Regions from separate parts of the Streptomyces sp. NPDC059649 genome, predicted to be linked through region 3. Evidence: riboswitches for the same ligand, from Rfam matches in the RefSeq annotation. Region 3 holds a riboswitch; each other region holds the start of a gene.
The links. Region 3 has a riboswitch for cyclic di-AMP ahead of ACFV1J_RS11040 (M23 family metallopeptidase). Riboswitches for the same ligand answer to the same signal wherever they lie in the genome.
Positions count from the first base shown of each region.

Region 1: linked by a shared signal. The riboswitch ahead of ACFV1J_RS34055 (transglycosylase family protein) and the one ahead of ACFV1J_RS11040 (M23 family metallopeptidase) in region 3 are both predicted to bind cyclic di-AMP.
Region 2: linked by a shared signal. The riboswitch ahead of ACFV1J_RS32750 (NlpC/P60 family protein) and the one ahead of ACFV1J_RS11040 (M23 family metallopeptidase) in region 3 are both predicted to bind cyclic di-AMP.
Region 4: linked by a shared signal. The riboswitch ahead of ACFV1J_RS19435 (C40 family peptidase) and the one ahead of ACFV1J_RS11040 (M23 family metallopeptidase) in region 3 are both predicted to bind cyclic di-AMP.

Region 1 covers NZ_JBHWDV010000053.1:16,898-21,465, forward strand. Annotated here, with positions in the region: gene ACFV1J_RS34045 (cytochrome P450) at 1-478, shown strand, start outside; gene ACFV1J_RS34050 (transglycosylase family protein) at 729-1,775, shown strand; cyclic di-AMP (ydaO/yuaA leader) riboswitch at 1,988-2,195, shown strand; gene ACFV1J_RS34055 (transglycosylase family protein) at 2,203-2,856, shown strand; gene eno (phosphopyruvate hydratase) at 3,149-4,429, shown strand.
Region 2 covers NZ_JBHWDV010000047.1:21,197-25,764, forward strand. Annotated here, with positions in the region: gene pcrA (DNA helicase PcrA) at 1-1,941, opposite strand, end outside; cyclic di-AMP (ydaO/yuaA leader) riboswitch at 2,277-2,446, shown strand; gene ACFV1J_RS32750 (NlpC/P60 family protein) at 2,454-3,596, shown strand; gene ACFV1J_RS32755 (hypothetical protein) at 3,765-4,118, opposite strand; gene ACFV1J_RS32760 (NlpC/P60 family protein) at 4,440-4,568, shown strand, end outside.
Region 3 covers NZ_JBHWDV010000006.1:75,152-79,719, forward strand. Annotated here, with positions in the region: gene ACFV1J_RS11035 (GntR family transcriptional regulator) at 286-975, opposite strand; gene ACFV1J_RS11040 (M23 family metallopeptidase) at 1,158-1,958, opposite strand; cyclic di-AMP (ydaO/yuaA leader) riboswitch at 1,971-2,126, opposite strand; gene ACFV1J_RS11045 (M16 family metallopeptidase) at 2,392-3,774, opposite strand; gene ACFV1J_RS11050 (M16 family metallopeptidase) at 3,810-4,568, opposite strand, start outside.
Region 4 covers NZ_JBHWDV010000016.1:113,979-118,546, forward strand. Annotated here, with positions in the region: gene ACFV1J_RS19415 (8-amino-7-oxononanoate synthase) at 1-916, shown strand, start outside; gene ACFV1J_RS19420 (ATP-binding protein) at 1,153-1,581, shown strand; gene ACFV1J_RS19425 (hypothetical protein) at 1,668-1,817, opposite strand; gene ACFV1J_RS19430 (GNAT family N-acetyltransferase) at 2,152-2,799, opposite strand; gene ACFV1J_RS19435 (C40 family peptidase) at 2,857-3,330, opposite strand; cyclic di-AMP (ydaO/yuaA leader) riboswitch at 3,335-3,507, opposite strand; gene ACFV1J_RS19440 (hypothetical protein) at 3,817-4,125, opposite strand; gene ACFV1J_RS19445 (ATP-dependent Clp protease proteolytic subunit) at 4,131-4,568, opposite strand, start outside.

The DNA of each region.
Region 1 (4,568 bases), on a different contig from region 3:
CGCCCTGTTGGGCCACCCCGCCCAGCGTGAGCTGCTGCAGAAGTCGCTGGCGGCGGGCGACACCGGGCTGCTGGCCACCGGGGTCGAGGAACTCCTCCGCTTCGACGGCCCGGTGGAGTTGGCGACCTGGCGGTTCGCCACCGAGGAACTGACCCTCGGCGGGCAGCGGATCGCCGAGGGGGACCCCGTCCTGGTCGTCCTGGCCGCCGCCGACCGCGACCCGGCGCGCTTCCCCGAGCCGGACGTACTCGACCTGACCCGGCGTGACAATCAGCACCTGGGATACGGGCACGGCATCCACTACTGCCTGGGCGCCCCGCTCGCCCGGCTCGAAGGACAGACCGCGCTCGCCACGCTGCTGACCCGGCTCCCGGACATCCGGCTTGCGGTGGAACCGGCGGAATTGCGGTGGCGCGGTGGGCTCATCATGCGCGGACTCCGGTCGCTGCCCGTCGAGTTCGCGCCCGAGCGGGCCTGACCAGCGGCGGAGGCCGATGGTGACAGAGCGTCAGGACGTGACCTGCGCGTGATCTCCACTACACCGACTTGTGACTACCCGTGACCCCGGCTACCTTTCGATCCACGATCGACGGCCCCTCGAACAGATTGCCGAGGAAGGCCGGCGGTCGCGACAACTCAACCGCCGCGCGAAAGGCATCCGCATGCGTTCCGGGAACGGCCGACACCGTCGCCCCCGTCAAGCACCGGCCATCTTTGTCACGGCGGGAGTGACCGGCTCGGCACTGGCACTGCCCCTGCTCTCCGCCGGTGGCGCCCACGCCGCCGACACCGCGACCTGGGACCGCGTCGCCCAGTGCGAGAGCGGCGGCGTCTGGAGCTCGGACACCGGCAACGGCTTCTACGGCGGTCTCCAGCTCACCCAGGAGATGTGGGACCGGCACGGCGGCGGGGACTACGCCTCGCGGCCCGACCTCGCCAGCCGCGCCCAGCAGATCGCGGTGGCCGAGGCGATCCTCGACGACCTCGGGCCGGACGCCTTTCCGAGCTGTGCGGTGAACGCCGGCCTGAAGAAGGACGGCCGGGCGCCGCAGGTGAACCCGGGCGGCACCAGCGCCCCGATACCCGACCCGTCCGACGACGACGGAACCGCCGGCTCCGGCTCCTCCGGCTGGCACGACGGTACGGCCGACGACCCGGGTGGCGACGAGGGCGACGGGCCGGCCGGTGACGAGCCGTCGCGGACCACACCGTCCCCGTCCACTCCCGCCCCCTCGGACTCCGCCGGGACCGGCGAGACGTCCCCCGGCCCCGACCGGACCTCCGGTCCGTCCGACCCGTCCGGCGACGCGACGCCGGGCGACCACGGCGAGGACCCGTCGGGCAGCCACGACCCCTCCGGCACCACCGACCCCTCCGATGACGGCAACGGCAGCGGTACGGGCGATGGGGACGGCGCGGGAGACGTGGACGGCACGGGCCCCGACGGGACGCCGGGCGGTACGGCGACGGACGGCGTGCCGGGCGGCGGCTCGGGCCGGCACCGCGGCGACGCGGACCCGGGCGAGGGCGACGGCGGCGACCGGACGTCCGGCGGGCGGCACGCCTCGCGCGGTGACGACGCGCACCGGACGCTCCCGGTGGACGGTGACGGGTACACCGTGCGGCCGGGTGACAGCCTGTCAGCGATCGCCCAGGCGCACCGGCTGTCGGGTGGCTGGCCGGCGCTCTACGACCGCAACGAGGGCGTCATCGGCTCCGACGCGGACCTGATCCGCCCAGGTCAGCAGCTCGATCTCGGGCAGTCCGCAGGGTAGTTCGCCGGTTTCGACCCGCTTTGGCGAAAGTGAGACAAGCGTCTCGTTGTGAGGTGGTGGGCCCCGAAGGGTCCACCACCGTCGCACCGGCCCCCACCTGCGGCTTTATGACCCCTCCGTGATCAAAAAGGGCCAACTCGGTCCAGATGAGGGGGTTTGAACACCCAGGGGATTCCTGATTACGGTCATCACCGCTCGCCAAAGCGGGCCCCTTCGATCACACGCCGAATCCTGCCGGTGGTCGGAGGCAGTTGACGCGCAAGCGCCGTAGGCAGGAGCGGGGGAACCAAGGTAGGCGCCGGCCCGGCCCGTGAAAGCGGGTCAGCCGGCTTGGGGTGAAGCCCGGTGCCACGGCACCGGCCGGGCGACTCATCAGTCCGAACCCGACAGCTCACCTCGCAGGCGTCGGTGAGGAAACGAACCAACCATGCTGATCAACAAGGGCAAGCACCGTCGTCCCTCCAAGGCCGTCCGCGTCGCCGCGCTCGCCGGTGTCGCCGGTGCCGCCGTCGCCGCCCCGCTGATGGGCGCCACCTCCGCTTCCGCCGCATCCGTCGCCACCTGGGACAAGGTCGCCCAGTGCGAGTCCGGCGGCAACTGGTCGATCAACACCGGTAACGGCTACTACGGTGGCCTGCAGTTCTCCAACTCCAGCTGGGCCGCCGCCGGCGGCACCAAGTACGCGGCGCGCGCCGACCTGGCCACCAAGGCCCAGCAGATCGCCGTCGCCGAGAAGCTCCTCGCCATCCAGGGCCCGGGCGCCTGGTCCTGCGCCGGTGCCGGCGGCCTGACCGCCGGTGGCCCGTCCCCCGACCTGAACACCAGCGCCCCGGTCGCCAAGTCCGCCCCGTCGAAGAGCGACGCGGCCGTCAAGCGCACCCCCGCCGCCCCGAAGCACGAGAGCGCCCCGGCCCCGAAGAAGAACCAGGGTCACGGCAACTACACCGTCAAGGCCGGCGACACCCTCGCCAAGATCGCCAAGGCGCACGGCACCAACTGGAAGGCCGTCTACGCGGCCAACAAGTCCGTCATCGGCGGCAACCCCAACCTGATCTTCCCGGGTCAGAAGCTCCACGTCTGAGCCGTCCCCGCACCGGGACACCCCTGGTGAGACCGGCCCCGTCCGGCGCGCCCCTCCCCCCGGCGCGCCGCGGCGGGGCTTCTCCGTATCCCCTCCGCGGCGCCCCGCCGTCGGCCCGGCACTCGCCGGACTTTTCCCGCTCCGCGAACATTGCGGCAAACCTACCGTGACCTGGTCTTTTGGGTGGCTTGTTGGGTTATTCCGTCCCACGGAGCGGGCCAAGGGCAGGCGGACGCTCCCCGGGCCGTTAGGCTCGTGCTGCAGAACTCCAGACACCCATGAAGGAGACAACGTGCCGTCCATCGACGTCGTCGTAGCCCGCGAAATTCTCGACTCGCGAGGTAATCCCACGGTCGAGGTCGAGGTCGGCCTCGACGACGGCAGCACCGGCCGTGCCGCCGTGCCGTCCGGCGCCTCGACCGGCGCCTTCGAGGCCATCGAGCTCCGCGACGGCGACCCCAACCGCTACCTCGGCAAGGGCGTGGAGAAGGCCGTCCTGGCCGTCATCGAGCAGATCGGCCCGGAGCTCGTCGGCTACGACGCCACCGAGCAGCGGCTGATCGACCAGGCCATGTTCGACCTGGACGCCACCGACAACAAGGGCTCGCTCGGCGCCAACGCCATCCTCGGCGTCTCCCTCGCCGTCGCGCACGCCGCCTCCGAGGCCAGCGACCTCCCGCTGTTCCGCTACCTGGGCGGCCCCAACGCGCACGTCCTGCCCGTGCCGATGATGAACATCCTGAACGGCGGCTCGCACGCCGACTCCAACGTGGACATCCAGGAGTTCATGATCGCCCCGATCGGCGCGGAGTCCTTCTCCGAGGCCCTGCGCTGGGGCGCCGAGGTCTACCACACCCTCAAGAAGGTCCTGAAGGAGCGCGGTCTGTCGACCGGCCTGGGTGACGAGGGCGGCTTCGCCCCCAACCTCGGCTCCAACCGCGAGGCCCTCGACCTGATCCTGGAGGCCATCAAGCAGGCCGGCTACGCCCCCGGCCAGGACATCGCGCTCGCCCTGGACGTCGCCGCCTCCGAGTTCTACAAGGACGGCTCGTACCAGTTCGAGGGCCAGTCCCGCTCGGCCGCCCAGATGACCGAGTACTACGAGGAGCTCGTCGCCGCGTACCCGCTGGTCTCCATCGAGGACCCGCTGTTCGAGGACGACTGGGCCGGCTGGAAGGTCATCACCGACAAGCTCGGCGCCAAGGTCCAGCTGGTCGGCGACGACCTGTTCGTCACCAACCCCGAGCGCCTGGCCCGCGGCATCGAGGAGGGCTCCGCCAACGCCCTCCTGGTCAAGGTCAACCAGATCGGTTCGCTGACCGAGACCCTGGACGCCGTCGAGCTGGCCCAGCGCAACGGCTTCAAGTGCATGATGTCGCACCGCTCCGGCGAGACCGAGGACGTCACCATCGCCGACCTGGCCGTCGCCACCAACTGCGGCCAGATCAAGACCGGCGCCCCGGCCCGCTCCGAGCGCGTCGCCAAGTACAACCAGCTGCTGCGCATCGAGGAGATCCTCGACGACGCCGCGGTGTACGCCGGCCGCAGCGCGTTCCCCCGCTTCAAGGGCTGACGCCCCGGAGCTCGGCGTCCCGCGGTTCCGCGGGGGCGTGCCGACCCGCGGCCCGAAAGGGCTGATCGGGCGAGCCGACCGCCCAGCACCCCGTACGTCCCCGGCGACGGTCCCGTACCGTTGCCGGGGACGTACCTGC
Region 2 (4,568 bases), on a different contig from region 3:
GCCCTTGGCGGTGTGCAGCGTCATGAGGGTGACCACGCCGCTGCCCTCCTCGTCCTCGTCGGGGATCTGGTCGGAGTCGGCGACCAGCGCGACCTGTTCGAGGAAGTCGGAGAGCGTGCCGCCGGGGACGGCGGTCCCTGATGTCTCCGCCCCGACGCCACGGTCCTGCTCGAATTCCAGGGCGACCGCGGCGAGTTCCTGGAGGTTCTCGATCCGGGTCTCGTCCTGCGGGTCGGTGGACGCCTGGAGTTCGGCGAGGTAGCCGGTGCGCTCCAGGACGGCCTCCAGGATCGTGGCGGGCCCGGCGCCGGACTCCACGATCGTCCGCAGCTCCTCCATCAGGACGTTGAAGCGCTTGACGGCGTTGGCGGAGCGGGCCGCCATGCCGTAGGCCTCGTCGACCCGGCGCAGGGCCTGCGGGAAGGTGATCTTCTCGCGGAGCGACAGGGCGTCGATCATCGCCTCGGCGCGCTCGCCGATGCCGCGCTTGGGGACGTTCAGGATGCGGCGCAGCGGGACGCTGTCCTCGGGGTTGGCGAGCACGCGCAGGTACGCGAGGACGTCGCGGACCTCCTTGCGCTCGTAGAAGCGCACTCCGCCGACGACCTTGTAGGGCAGCCCGACCCGGATGAGGATCTCCTCGAAGACACGGGACTGGGCGTTGGTGCGGTAGAAGATGGCGACGTCGCCGGCCTTGGCGTCGCCGGCGTCGGTGAGCCGGTCGATCTCGTCGGCGACGAACTGCGCCTCGTCGTGCTCGGTGTCCGCGACATAGCCGTTGATCTTGGCGCCGGCGCCGGCGTCGGTCCAGAGGTTCTTGGGGCGGCGGTTCTCGTTGCGCTCGATGACGGCGTTGGCGGCGGACAGGATCGTCTGCGAGGAGCGGTAGTTCTGCTCCAGCAGGATCGTGGTGGCGTCCGGGTAGTCCTCCTCGAACTGGAGGATGTTGCGGATCGTGGCGCCGCGGAAGGCGTAGATCGACTGGTCGGCGTCACCGACGACGCACAGCTCGGCGGCGGGGATCTCGGCGGTGCCGGTGCCGACCAGCTCGCGGACGAGGGTGTACTGGGCGTGGTTGGTGTCCTGGTACTCGTCCACGAGCACGTGCCGGAAGCGGCGGCGGTAGTGCTCGGCGACGTCCGGGAAGGCCTGGAGGAGGTTGACCGTGGTCATGATGATGTCGTCGAAGTCCAGGGCGTTGGCCTCGCGCAGCCGTGCCTGGTACATCGCGTACGCCTCGGCCAGCGTCTTCTCGAACCCGTCGGCCGCCGTCCCGGCGAAGGTCTCCTCGTCGATGAGCTCGTTCTTGAGGTTGGAGATCTTCGCGCTGAAGGACTTGGGCGGGAAGCGCTTGGGGTCGAGGTCCAGATCGCGGCAGACCAGGGACATCAGGCGCTTGGAGTCGGCGGCGTCGTAGATCGAGAAGGAGGACGTGAAGCCCAGCTTCTTGGACTCGCGGCGCAGGATCCGCACGCAGGCGCTGTGGAAGGTGGACACCCACATGGCGTTGGCGCGCGGGCCGACCAGCTGCTCGACGCGCTCCTTCATCTCGCCGGCGGCCTTGTTGGTGAAGGTGATCGCGAGGATCTGGCCGGGGTGGACATGCCGCTCGGCGAGCAGATGCGCGATGCGGTGGGTGAGCACCCGGGTCTTGCCGGAGCCGGCGCCGGCGACGATCAGCAGCGGGCCGCCGGTGTGCACCACGGCGGCCTTCTGCTGGTCGTTGAGCCCCTCGAGCAGCGCGGCGGGGTCGATGGCCGGGCGGGCGGCGCCGTCGCGGTAGTACGCGTCCCTGGGCGCGGGCGCGTCGAACCGCCCGCCGAACAGGTCGGCGGGGATCTCCTCGGGGACCGGCTCGTGCTCGTCCTCGGGAGGCGGCGGGGGCCCCTCGTCCTTGTGGGCGAGGTCCGCCAGGAAGCTGTCGTCAAAGAGGCTGCTCATCGCCCACCGAGTCTAGGCCGCCGCACCGACAGCGCGCCGCGGACTGTGGACAAGTGACCGGGACGGCCGGAGAACGCGCGGTATCCACCGGCGGTCGTGGCCATCGGACGCCCGGCCGAATGCGGCTTATGCGCACCGCCGGAAACGGAACGGCCGCCTCCCGAAGCGGAACGGCATCACTCAGGTCACAAAAAGGTTTCGGGCATATCGAACATCAGCCTTCACAGGAGCCACACGAGTTGGCTAACGTCCTCGCTCAGGCAGCCCGCCTCCCCGCGGACGACAGCGTTCGCACGGGCCGCCCGCGCCGAGTCCGGCCCTGCCCGCGATGTGTCCCTCCGGTCACGCACGGGTCACCCGGAGCCGGGGACCCACCAGCACCACCGGGGTGAATCGATCCGTCCGACCGCCGCAAGCGGACGTACGGACCGTAGGGCACGGCCTTCCGTCAGCGACACCGCCCGAACCCGACAGCTAACCCGGTAGGCGGTCCACGGAAGGAGTTGCCGGCCTTGGCGTCCCATCGCAAGCCGCGCACCAGCGTTCTCACCTCGCCCGGGAGCCGCCGTACGGCGGCCGGGCTCACCACCGCCGCGCTCGCCTCGGTCACCCTGCTCTCGCAGACCGCGGACGCCGCCCCCAGAGCCCCCAAGCCCAGCATCGAAGAGGTCAAGCAGAAGGTCGACGGCCTCTACCGGCAGGCCGAGGTGGCCACCCAGAAGTACAACGCGGCCAAGGAGCGCGCCGATCACCAGCGCGAGACCGTGGACGGGCTGCTCAACGCCGCGGCCAAGCGGGCCGAGAAGATGAACGAGACCCGGCGGGAGCTCGGTACGTTCGCCTCGGCCCAGTACCGCACCGGCGGCATGAACCCGACCGCGCAGCTGATGCTCGCCAAGAACCCGCAGCAGTTCTTCGACCGCAGCCACCTGATGGAGCGGCTGACCGGGCGGCAGCAGCAGGCCGTCGCCGACTACCAGCAGCAGGCCGCGGCGGCCGCCCGCCAGCGGGCCGAGGCCAGCCGCAGCCTGGACCACCTGCAGAGCTCGCAGGCCGCCCTGAAGGAGTCCAAGCGCTCCGTCCAGCAGAAGCTGGCCGAGGCCCGGCAGCTGCTGTCCCGGCTGACCGCCCAGGAGAAGGCGCGGCTGGCCGAACTGGAGCGCCGGAAGGAGGCGGCGGCCAAGCGCCGGGCCGAGGAGGAGGCGCGCAAGCAGCAGGAGCGCGAGCGGCAGCGCCAGCAGGACGGCGGCTCGACCGGCGGCCAGACCGGCGGGGACACCGGCGGCTCCACCGGGGGCTCGCAGTCCACCAAGGCCCAGCAGGCCCTGGCCTTCGCCCGCGCCCAGATCGGCAAGCCGTACGTCTGGGGCGCCACCGGGCCCTCGTCCTACGACTGCTCGGGGCTGACCCAGGCGGCGTGGAAGGCGGCCGGGGTCGACCTGCCGCGCACCACCTGGGACCAGGTCAAGGTCGGCCAGCGGGTGGCGACCAAGGACCTGCAACCCGGTGACCTGGTCTTCTTCTTCGACGACATCAGCCACGTCGGCATGTACATAGGCGGCGGCAAGATGATCCACGCCCCGCACCCGGGCGCCAACGTCCGGGAGGAGTCGATCTACTACATGCCGATCTACGGGAGCGTCCGCCCGGGCTGACGCCCGGCCCCGCTCCTCCCAGGTCCACCCCCCACGGTCACCCCCCACACGCCACCGCGCGGCCCTCGCCTCCGGATCCCGGAGTGCGACGACCGCGCGGTGTGCGGTTTGTGGGGCGCCGTTGCGGGTCCCGGGCCGTACGAGCCCGGGGTCCGGCGGCCGGCGTGGTCAGGTCCAGAGGACCGCGATGAAGATGTTGGCCACCGTGAGGCCGCCGACCGCGCCGAACAGCGCCTTGTCGACCTGCTCCTCGTCCCGCTTGACGTAGACCAGCGCCAGGATCACCACCAGGACGGCCATCTTGATGCCGATCTTGATGTTGTTGACCGGGTGGCCCTGCGCCTGGTTCAGGCCGACCAGCACGATGCCGGTGACCAGCATCGTCAGCGCGCCGTGCAGCATGGCCGGAACGAACCGGGCGGTGCCCGCACCCATCGCCTTCATCTGCGTCAGGAACCCGCCCAGCAGTGAGGCGATGCCGATGATGTGCAGGCCGACGAAGATATTGATGACTACGTCCATGGGGCGGGATCGTATCCGCCGCATAGCACGCCCTTTCCGGCAGGGTGTCCCCATTCGTCGCTTCGGTCAGCGCGGAGCGGCCGCGGCGAACGGGCGATGACGCTCCGGTCACCCGCGTTCCGGCAGCGGTCGAAACCGAACAATGCCGCGCAAGCCAGCCCACCTCCATGACGCCCGGGCTTAGCGTCCTCCTCCAGGCGGCCGACTCCCGCCGCGCCGGACTCCGCACCGGCGTCCCGTCGGCCGCCCCGCCGGGAGATACGGCGGCGGCCCGCTCCGTCCCACGGGCCGCCGCCGGGCCCCCGGCCCGAAGGGAAGGAAGTGACGGCCACCGTGGCCTCGCACCGCAAGCCCAGGCGACATCCGCTCGCCGCGCTCACCGGCGGCTCGCGCAGCGCGCGCACCGCCCGTACGGCCGCCACCCTGGCCCTCGCCGGCGCCGCCACCGCC
Region 3 (4,568 bases):
GGCGGCCCCGCCGCGGTGACCTGAAAAGGTGCCGCGGCGGGGCCGTTTTGCGTTCGGGGGAAATACCGCACCCCCTCCCGCGCGCAAAGACCGTGCCCTCCGCCGCACAATTCTCACGGCCGGTGGACAATGCACGGAGAGGCACGCACGGAAAAGCGTGCGGCGGAATGTGCGTACCGGACAGCGCGCACGCCGACATTTGAAAGCGCGCCGATATCCGGAAGTAAAGGCGGACAACAATCGCCGCCCCGGGAATTCCGCACCCCTTTGTATACGGCCCGGGTGTTAAGAACGGGCGCGCGCTGTGTTGACGGGCTGTTTCGGATCGCTCACCTCGGGTGCGGCGGGGCGCCGCAGCCGGTACACCGGGAGCGAGCGCTCGATGTGGGCCGCCATCAGGGCGCGGGCCCGTTCCGCGTCGCCCCGGGCCACCGCGTCCAGCACCGCGCCGTGTTCGTCCCATGCATCACCGGCCCGCGGCGGCGGCTCCACCGCATACATCCACTCGATCTTGCGGCGCAGCTGGGTCAGCAGCGCGGTCAGGCTGGGGCTGCCGGCCGCCTGGGCCAGCGTCTCGTGGAACCAGCCGTCGAGTTGGCGCAGGTCGGTGGGGCTGCCGTGGCGGGCCCGCTCGCGGCCGAGCCGCACCAGGCCGCGCAGCACCTTCAGATGGGCGGGGGTGCGCCGGGCGGCCGCGCGGGCCGCGCCCAGCGGCTCCAGCAGGGCGCGGATGTCGAGCAGGTCGGCGGCCTCCTGCTCGGTGGGCTCGGCGACGCACGCGCCCGCGTGGTGGCGGGTGGTGACGAAGCCCTCCGACTGCAGGGTGCGCAGCGCTTCGCGGACCGGCACCCTGGAGACGCCGTAGCGCGCCGCCAGGATCTCCTCGATCAGTCGGCTCCCCGGCGCCAGCGCACCGGAGACGATGTCCTCGCGAATCGCCGTGCACACCGCATGCGCGGAAATATGGCCTCGCATCGATCGTGCCTCCGCCGTAATCCCCGGAAAACGCCGCCGGTCGGCGGCTTTTCCGAGACTCTATTCGACCGGCACGGCTTTTCCGACGGACTCCGCGTATTCGGCGATATTTTTTGGCCAATGGGCGGGGAGGGCACCGAGGCGTGCGCCGGGAGGCCGAGGCGGGTGTGCCTGACGCCGGATCAGACGTTGACGCCGTGCGAGCGCAGATACGCGATCGGGTCGATGTCGGAGCCGTAGTCCGGGCTGGTGCGGGCCTCGAAGTGCAGATGCGGGCCGGTGACGTTGCCGGTGGCCCCGGAGAGGCCGATCTGCTGGCCGGGGGTGACGGTCTGGCCGACCGAGACGCCGATCGACGACAGGTGGCCGTACTGGGTGTACGTGCCGTCGTGCATCTTGATCACGATGTTGTTGCCGTACGACCCGCCCCAGCCGGCCTCGACGACGGTGCCCGCGCCGACCGCGTGGACGGAGGTGCCGGTGGCGGCGTGGAAGTCGATGCCGGTGTGGCTGCCGGAGGACCACAGGCTGCTGGAGGCCTTGTAGCCGGTGGAGACGTAGGAGCCGGCGACGGGGGCGACGAAGGCGTTCAGGCGCTTGCGCTCGGCGTCCCGGGCGGCCCGCTCCTTGGCCTCGCGCTCGGCCTTGGCCTTCTTCCGGGCCGCCTCGGCGTGCCGCTCGGCCTCCGCCACCCGCTTCTTGGCCTCGGCCTCGGCCTTCGCCTGCATGGCGGCGGCCTCGGCGGCGGCCTGCTGGGTGTCGGCCTGGACCTCCAGGCGGTGGGCGAGCTCGTCACCGAGCACGACGGCCTGGGTGAGGCCGGTGTCCTGGGTGCGTGCCTCGTCGGTGGCGGCCATCGCCGGTGACGCCAGGGTGGCGACGACGCCGGAGGTCGCGAGGGTGGCTATACCGGCGAGGTTGCGGGTCGTCCGGGCGCTGCGGCTGGCCCGGCGGTGCTTCCCGGTGGCACGGGTGAACGCCATGTGCTGGCTTGTCCTTTCCTTCCCTCTCGCCTACCGGGTTAGCTGACGGGTTCGGAGCAGGAAGGTCTCCTACGGGCCCCTCCGGAGAGGCGCCCGATTCACCCCAGGGACGGGTGGGTCCCCGGCTCCCCTGGCTCGCGCCGTACGGGGACTCGGCGATGACTGTCCGGTGCCACTGTTGTGGCGGAGTTGTGACGAACAGCCGGACCGACGCTAAACGGGGCCACTTTGCGGCGCCAAACGGAACCGCGATTTTGTGCGGGATGCCACAAGTTCCGGCTCAACGAGCCATCCCAAACCGGACATACAGCAGACTGCGGCAGACCGGCGGCGGACAGGCGACGAGCAGGCGACGGACATACGACGGCTCCCGTGGTGAGCGAACCCCACAGGAGCCGTCGGTCGTGACGCTTCGTCATACGCCGCCTGCGGACTAGCCGCTGACGACCGTCACCTCTCCGATGCCCAGCGCCTTGACGGGCTCGGTGATCTGCGCGGCGTCGCCCACCAGGACGGTCACCAGGCGGTCCACCGGGAAGGCGTTGACGGCGGCGGCGGTCGCCTCGACCGTGCCGGTCTCCGCGAGCCGGAGGTACAACTGCGCCTGGAAATCGTCCGGGAGCTGCTGCTCCACCTGGTCGGCGAGGGTGCCCGCGACGGCCGCCGCGGTCTCGTACTTGAGCGGCGCCACCCCGACGAGGTTCTGCACCGCGACGTCCCGCTCCTCGTCCGTCAGCCCCTCTGCCGCGAGGGTCCGCAGCACCTTCCAGAGGTCCTCCAGCGCCGGCCCGGTGGAGGCGGTGTCCACCGAGCCGCTGATGGCGAGCAGCGCGGCGCCGGTGGTGCCCTCGGGGGACGTGGGGGCCGTGGAGCGCAGCACCTGCCCGAAGGCCCGCACGCCGTAGGTGTAGCCCTTCTCCTCACGCAGGACGCGGTCCAGGCGGGAGGTGAGGGTGCCGCCCAGGCAGTACGTGCCGAGCACCTGCGCCGGCCACACGCGGTCGTGCCGGTCGGCGCCGATCCGGCCGATGAGCAGCTGCGTCTGCACGGCGCCGGGGCGGTCCACGATCACCACGCGGCCGGTGTCGTCGGCGACGATCGGGGTCGCCTTCACCGGCTCGGCGGTCGAACCGCTCCAGGCGCCGAGGGTGTCGGCGAGCGACGCGGCCAGGTCGACGCCGGTGAAGTCACCGACGATCACGGCGGTGGCCGTGGCGGGCCGGACATGGGCGTCGTAGAAGGCGCGCACGGCCGCGGCGTCGATCCGCGCGACCGTCTCCTCGGTGCCCTGACGGGGGCGGGAGATCCGCGCGGTGGCCGGGAACAGCTCCTTGGAGAGCGCCATCGCCGCGCGCCGGGCCGGGTTGGCGAGCTCGTGCGGGATCTCGTCGAGGCGATTGCGGACCAGCCGCTCGATCTCGCTCTCCGGGAACGCGGGGGCCCGCAGCGCGTCGGCGAGCAGGCCGAGCGCGCGGGTCAGCCGGGAGGCCGGGACCTCCAGGGAGACGCGTACGCCGGGGTGGTCGGCGTGGGCGTCCAGCGTGGCGCCGCAGCGCTCCAGCTCGGCGGCGAAGCCCTCCGCGTCGTATTTGTCGGTGCCCTCGGACAGGGCGCGCGCCATGATCGTGGCGACGCCGTCCAGGCCCTCCGGCTCGGCGTCCAGCGGGGCGACGAGGTTGATCTCCACCGCGACGACCTGCTGACCGGGGCGGTGACTGGTCAGGAGGGTGAGGCCGTTGGGCAGTTGGCTGCGCTCGGGGGCCGGGAAGGCCCACGGCTTGGGCGCGCCGCTCTGGGGCTGCGGGTGGAACTGCATGCTGCTCCCTGGGGAATCCTGGCGGGTGGTGTCGCTCACTGCTCCGTCTCCCCTTCCTCGGCGGCGTTGCCGGCCGGCTCGGTGGGCTCGTAGACGAGCACCGCGCGGTTGTCGGGGCGCAGCCGGGCCTTGGCGACCGCCTGCACCTCCTCGGGGGTGATGTCCAGGACCCGCTGCACGGCGGTCAGCGCGAGCTGCGGGTCGCCGAACAGGACGGCGAAGCGGCAGAGTTCGTCGGCGCGGCCGCTGACCGTCGCCAGGCGGTCCAGCCATTCGCGCTCCAGCTGGGCCTGCGCCCGCTCCATCTCCTCCGGGGTGGGCCCCTCGGCGGCGAACCGTGCCAGTTCCTCGTCGACCGCGTGCTCGATGGCGGGCACCTCCACCCCGGCGGACGCCTTCACGTCCAGCCAGCCCAGGGAGGGCGCGCCGGCCAGCCGCAGCAGACCGAAGCCGGCGGCCACCGCGCTGCGGTCGCGGCGCACCAGCCGGTTGTACAGGCGGGAGGACTCGCCGCCACCCAGGACGGTCAGCGCGAGGTCGGCGGCGTCCGCCTCACGGGTGCCGTCGTGCGGAAGGCGGTAGGCCGCCATCAGGGCGCGGGAGGGCACCTCCTCCTCGACGACCTCGCGGAGCTCGGTGCCGACCACGTCGGGCAGCGTGCCGTCCCGGGGCGGCTGCTTGCCGTCGTGGGAGGGGATCGAGCCGAAGTACTTCTCGATCCAGGCCAGCGTCCGGGCCGGGTCGATGTCGCCGACGACCGACAGGACGGCGTTGTTGGGCGCGTAGTACGTACG
Region 4 (4,568 bases), on a different contig from region 3:
ACTCCACGCCCGGCTGGAGGCGGAACTCGCCGCGTTCTGCGGCTTCGAGGCGGCTCTGGTGCTGTCGTCCGGATATGCCGCGAATCTCGCCGCGGTCACCGCGCTGACCGCACCCGGCACCCTGGTCGTCTCCGACGCGGGCAACCACGCCTCCCTCATCGACGGCTGCCGGCTCTCCCGGGCCCGCACCGAGGTCGCCCCGCACGCCGACCCCGAGGCCGTACGCGGCGCCCTGGCCGGCCACAACGGACGGGCGCTGGTGGTGACCGACTCGGTGTTCTCGGTCGACGGCGACGCCGCGCCGCTGCCCGCACTGGCCGCCGCCTGCCGGGCGCACGGCGCCGCACTCCTCGTCGACGACGCCCACGGCCTGGGCGTCCTCGGTGACGGCGGCCGGGGTGCGCTCGCCGCGGCCGGACTGGCCGGGGACGGCGACGTGGTGGCCACCGTGACGCTCTCCAAGTCGCTCGGCTCCCAGGGCGGCGCGGTGCTCGGCCCGGCCCGGGTCATCGAGCACCTGGTCAACACCGCCCGGACCTTCATCTTCGACACCGGCCTGGCCCCGGCCGCGGCCGGCGGCGCACTGGCCGCACTGCGGCTGATCGACCGCGAACCCGAGCGCGCCGCCCGGGCCGGCGAGGTCGCCCGCGAGCTGCACCGCCGGCTCACCGCGGCCGGCCTGACCGCGGTACGGCCGGACGCCGCGGTGGTGTCCGTCCGCGCCCCCTCGCCGGAGGCCGCGGTCCGCTGGGCCGCCGACTGCCGCACGGCCGGTCTCGCGGTCGGCTGCTTCCGGCCGCCGTCCGTACCGGACGGGATCTCCCGGCTGCGGCTCACCGCCCGCGCGGACCTGACGGACGGCCAGCTCGACCGGGCGGTGGGCACGATCCTCGCCACCGCGCCGCCGAAGATCTGATCCTTGGTGACCGTGTGTGACCGGCATGGCGTCCCATATCCGGTCTCCCGTCGCAGAGTTCACCGCTTCGAGCGATAGATATCTGCATATGTTGGCGGATCGAGCGCCACACCGGGGGAACGGGTGGCAGGCTGGCGCTCCAGCAGATCCGAGGCCGAATCGTTGACCCGAGTGGCACACCGGCTCCCCGGGCAGCGGACCGGAGCCGGCCTCGGTGGGAAAGGGACGGCGTCGCGATGGCAGACCACCAGGAATCCGCACTCACCCTGCCGAGCGCCCCGGAATCGGTCCGCCTCGCCCGCAGACACGCCCTCACCGTGCTCACCGAATGGGGCCTGCCCGCCGGTTCCACCACCGCCGACGCGGTCCGCCTGATCGTCTCCGAACTCGCCACCAACGCCGTCCAGCACACCTTCGGCCAGTCCCCGACCTTCACCCTCGAACTGCGTCTGGACCGCGACGAGGAGCTGTGCGTCGGGGTCACCGACAGTCACCCCCGCCGCCCCCGCCGGCTGCCTGCCGCGGTCCAGCAGGACAACGGCCGGGGCCTGGTCATCATCCGCTTCCTCGCCGCGGAGGCCGGCGGCCGGCTCTCCGTCGTCCCCACCGACACCGGCGGCAAGACCGTCTGGATCAGCCTGCCCTGGCAGGTCGCGGTCGGCTGACGGCGCGGCCGCCGCGGCGTACGGCCCGACGACATGCGTACGGCCGGCATGGCATGCGTACGGCCGGTACGGCATGCGTGCGGCCGTCACGGTGTGGGGGAGGGGCGGCTGAAGGCGCCGCGCAGCAGCGCGCGGAGGGTGTCCGGGGCCGGGATGCCGCCGCCGCTGCGGTAGGCCACCGCGATCCGGCGGCGCAGCTCCGGCGGGTCCAGCCGGCGGATCCCCAACGGGGTCACCGAGCCCTCCGCCACCATCTCCGGGGCCCCCGCCACGCCGAGCCCGACAGGGCGCCGTGGCGCTGCTCGTCGACCGGCTGGGTGGCTGACTGCGCCGCCCCTGGTGGCCAGGGCCCTGGAGGCCACCACCGGCGCCCTGCTCACCGCGCTGGGCGGAGCGCTGCTCGTCGAGGTCGCGCTCGCCTGAGGGCAGCGGCAGGAACGGGACCGGGCCCCACCCCAGGCACGGGCAGGGGCAGGAACGGGGCCGGCCGGACCCAACCCCAGGCAGGGGCAGGGACAGCGGAAGGGCCAGGAACGGGGCGGGACCAGGACCCCAGGCAGCGGTACCCGTTCAGCCGGGGCCGCCGGCCGGCACCAGCAGCACCTCCGCGCCCACCGGTACGAACCCCGCGGCCAGCAGGGCGCGGACGCTGCGGGCATTGCCGGGGGCGGCCTGGGCCCAGAGCCGTTCGCCCGCCGGTATGAGATGGCGGGCGGCGTGCGCCAGCCGGCGACCGAGGCCGCGTCCCTGGCCGGCGCCGTCCACCTCCGCGGCCAGCTCCCAGCGCCCGGCCAGGCCCCGCCCGATGATCAGCGTCCCGCCGTCCCCGGTCGTCCAGGCCCGCACCTCGTCGCGGTGGCGCAGCGCCCGGACGATGCGCGGATGGCTGCGGTCCGTCGTCTCCACCAGCTCCAACGGCGGCGGCCCGGGCAGCGCCTCGGCGACCATGGCCAGGTCGATGTTGTTGGCCTCGCGGCCGGTCCGTTCACCCAGCGCGGTCAGGAACGGCGGACTGAGCGGTCCGGCGAGATCGCCGGGGGCTGTCCGGTCGTGCACCCAGGACGGCTCCACGTCCGCGAACACCACGGCATGACAGGTGAACGACAGCACGCCCACGTCCCGCGGGGACGGCTGGGGCAGCACCGTCACCGAACCGTCCTCGGGCGGGAAGCTCCCCCGCGCCGCGGCCGTCAGCACCTTGCTCAGCTCCGAAGTCACCCCGTCAAATTATCGGCCAGCACTGACAATTGACCGGGCGCCCGGCGTCGCCGCAGCTCAGGGCACCCTCCCGTACGAGACCGCGCGGCTCCAGATCTTCTCCAGCCGCACCACGCTGCCGGCCTTGGGCGCATGCCACATGCGGCCCTGCCCGGCGTAGATGCCGACGTGGTAAATGCCGTTGCCGGAGTGGAAGAAGACCAGGTCCCCGCGTTTCCGGGCAGAGGACGGGATGTGCCGGGTGCGGCCGTACTGCTGGGCCGCGGTCCGCGGCAGGTCCCGGCCGGCGCGCTTGAACGAGTACACCGTCAGGCCCGAACAGTCGAAGCGGTACGGTCCCATGGCCCCGTACTGGTAGGGCGAGCCCCGCTTGGAGGCCGCGATCCGCAGCGCATGGGCGGAGACGGTCGCGGCCTCGGCGTCGGCGGAGGTTCCCGGTGCGAGCGTGGTCCCGCCGAGCGTGGCCAGCGCCAGTGCGGACACGGTGCCGGCGCGGGCCAGCAGATGCGGCGTATGCGTGCGCACGGTCATGCGCAAACCCTTCGTCAGCCGCCTGCGAAGGAAGACCTGTCGGGTTCGGGCAGGCGAAGATGCCCGGCCGTTTCCACGGCTTCACCCCAAGGAGTCCGTCGGCCGCGCGGGCCCCGGACCCCGTACTGCTCGGGTCCTCCGCTCCCGCCGATCCACACGCATCGACCGGACATCCGGCACGGCGGCGGGATTAGGCGCCCGGCCGGACCGCCCCGTCGCTGTGGCGGGGTCTTGTCGTCGAAAGGGATCCTCACGCACCCGCCACCGGAATTCCGAGTTGAAAATGCCGTATGTGAGATGCGCCACAATTGAGCCGAATGGTGGGATTTGCCCCGTCGTGGGCCGGAGCGTCATCGGCGGCACCCCCTTCGACCTGGGGCGAAACATCGGCCACCGCAGTAATTCTGGCCCCCGGCGCAATTCGTCGCCCCCCTACCGCACGCGCGGACGCTACGCCGTCCGGGCAGCGCGGGCGCGCGTGTCGGATCAGGGTTCCCGGGCCGGCGGCACCGTCACGTATCCGGCCCGGCGTTCCCCGTCCAGCACCCGCAGCGCCCGGGCCAGCGTCTCGCCGTGCAGCTCGTGCTCGCCCCGGTTGTGCATCAGCGTCAGCGCGTCCCGCAGTTCCGCGGCCTTGCTCACCAGCGCCTGAGCGGCGCGCAGCCCGCTGTAGGTGCCGCCGCCGCGGGCCGGATTGATCCGGCCCAGCAGGTCGAGCGCCTCCAGGTAACAGTCGATCAGCTGCCCCTCGGCGCGGGTCAGGGCGGGCAGCGGCGGGGTCTCCGGCGGCCACATCCGGCTCACCGTCCCACGGGTCGGTCGGCCGACCGCTTGCGGTTGCGGGTGAGCCCGTCGATCAGGCCGTACTCCTGCGCGGCCGGGGCGTCGAAGATCTTGTCGCGCTCGATGTCCGCGGCGATCCGCTCGCGCGGCTGACCGGTGTGCAGCGCCAGCATCTCCTCCAGCATGGCGCGGCCGCGCAGCACTTCCTGGGCCTGGATGTAGAGGTCGCTGGCCTGGCCCTCGAACGGTTCGCTCACCGACGGCTGGTGGATCAGCACCCGGGCGCCGGGCAGCGCCAGCCGCTTGCCGGGGGTGCCGGCGGCCAGCAGCACCGCTGCGGCGGACGCGGCCTGTCCCAGGCAGACGGTCTCCACGTCGCACGACACGAAGCGCATCGTGTCGTAGATCGCGGTCATCGCGGTGAGCGAGCCGCCGGGGGAGTTGATGTAGAGCGA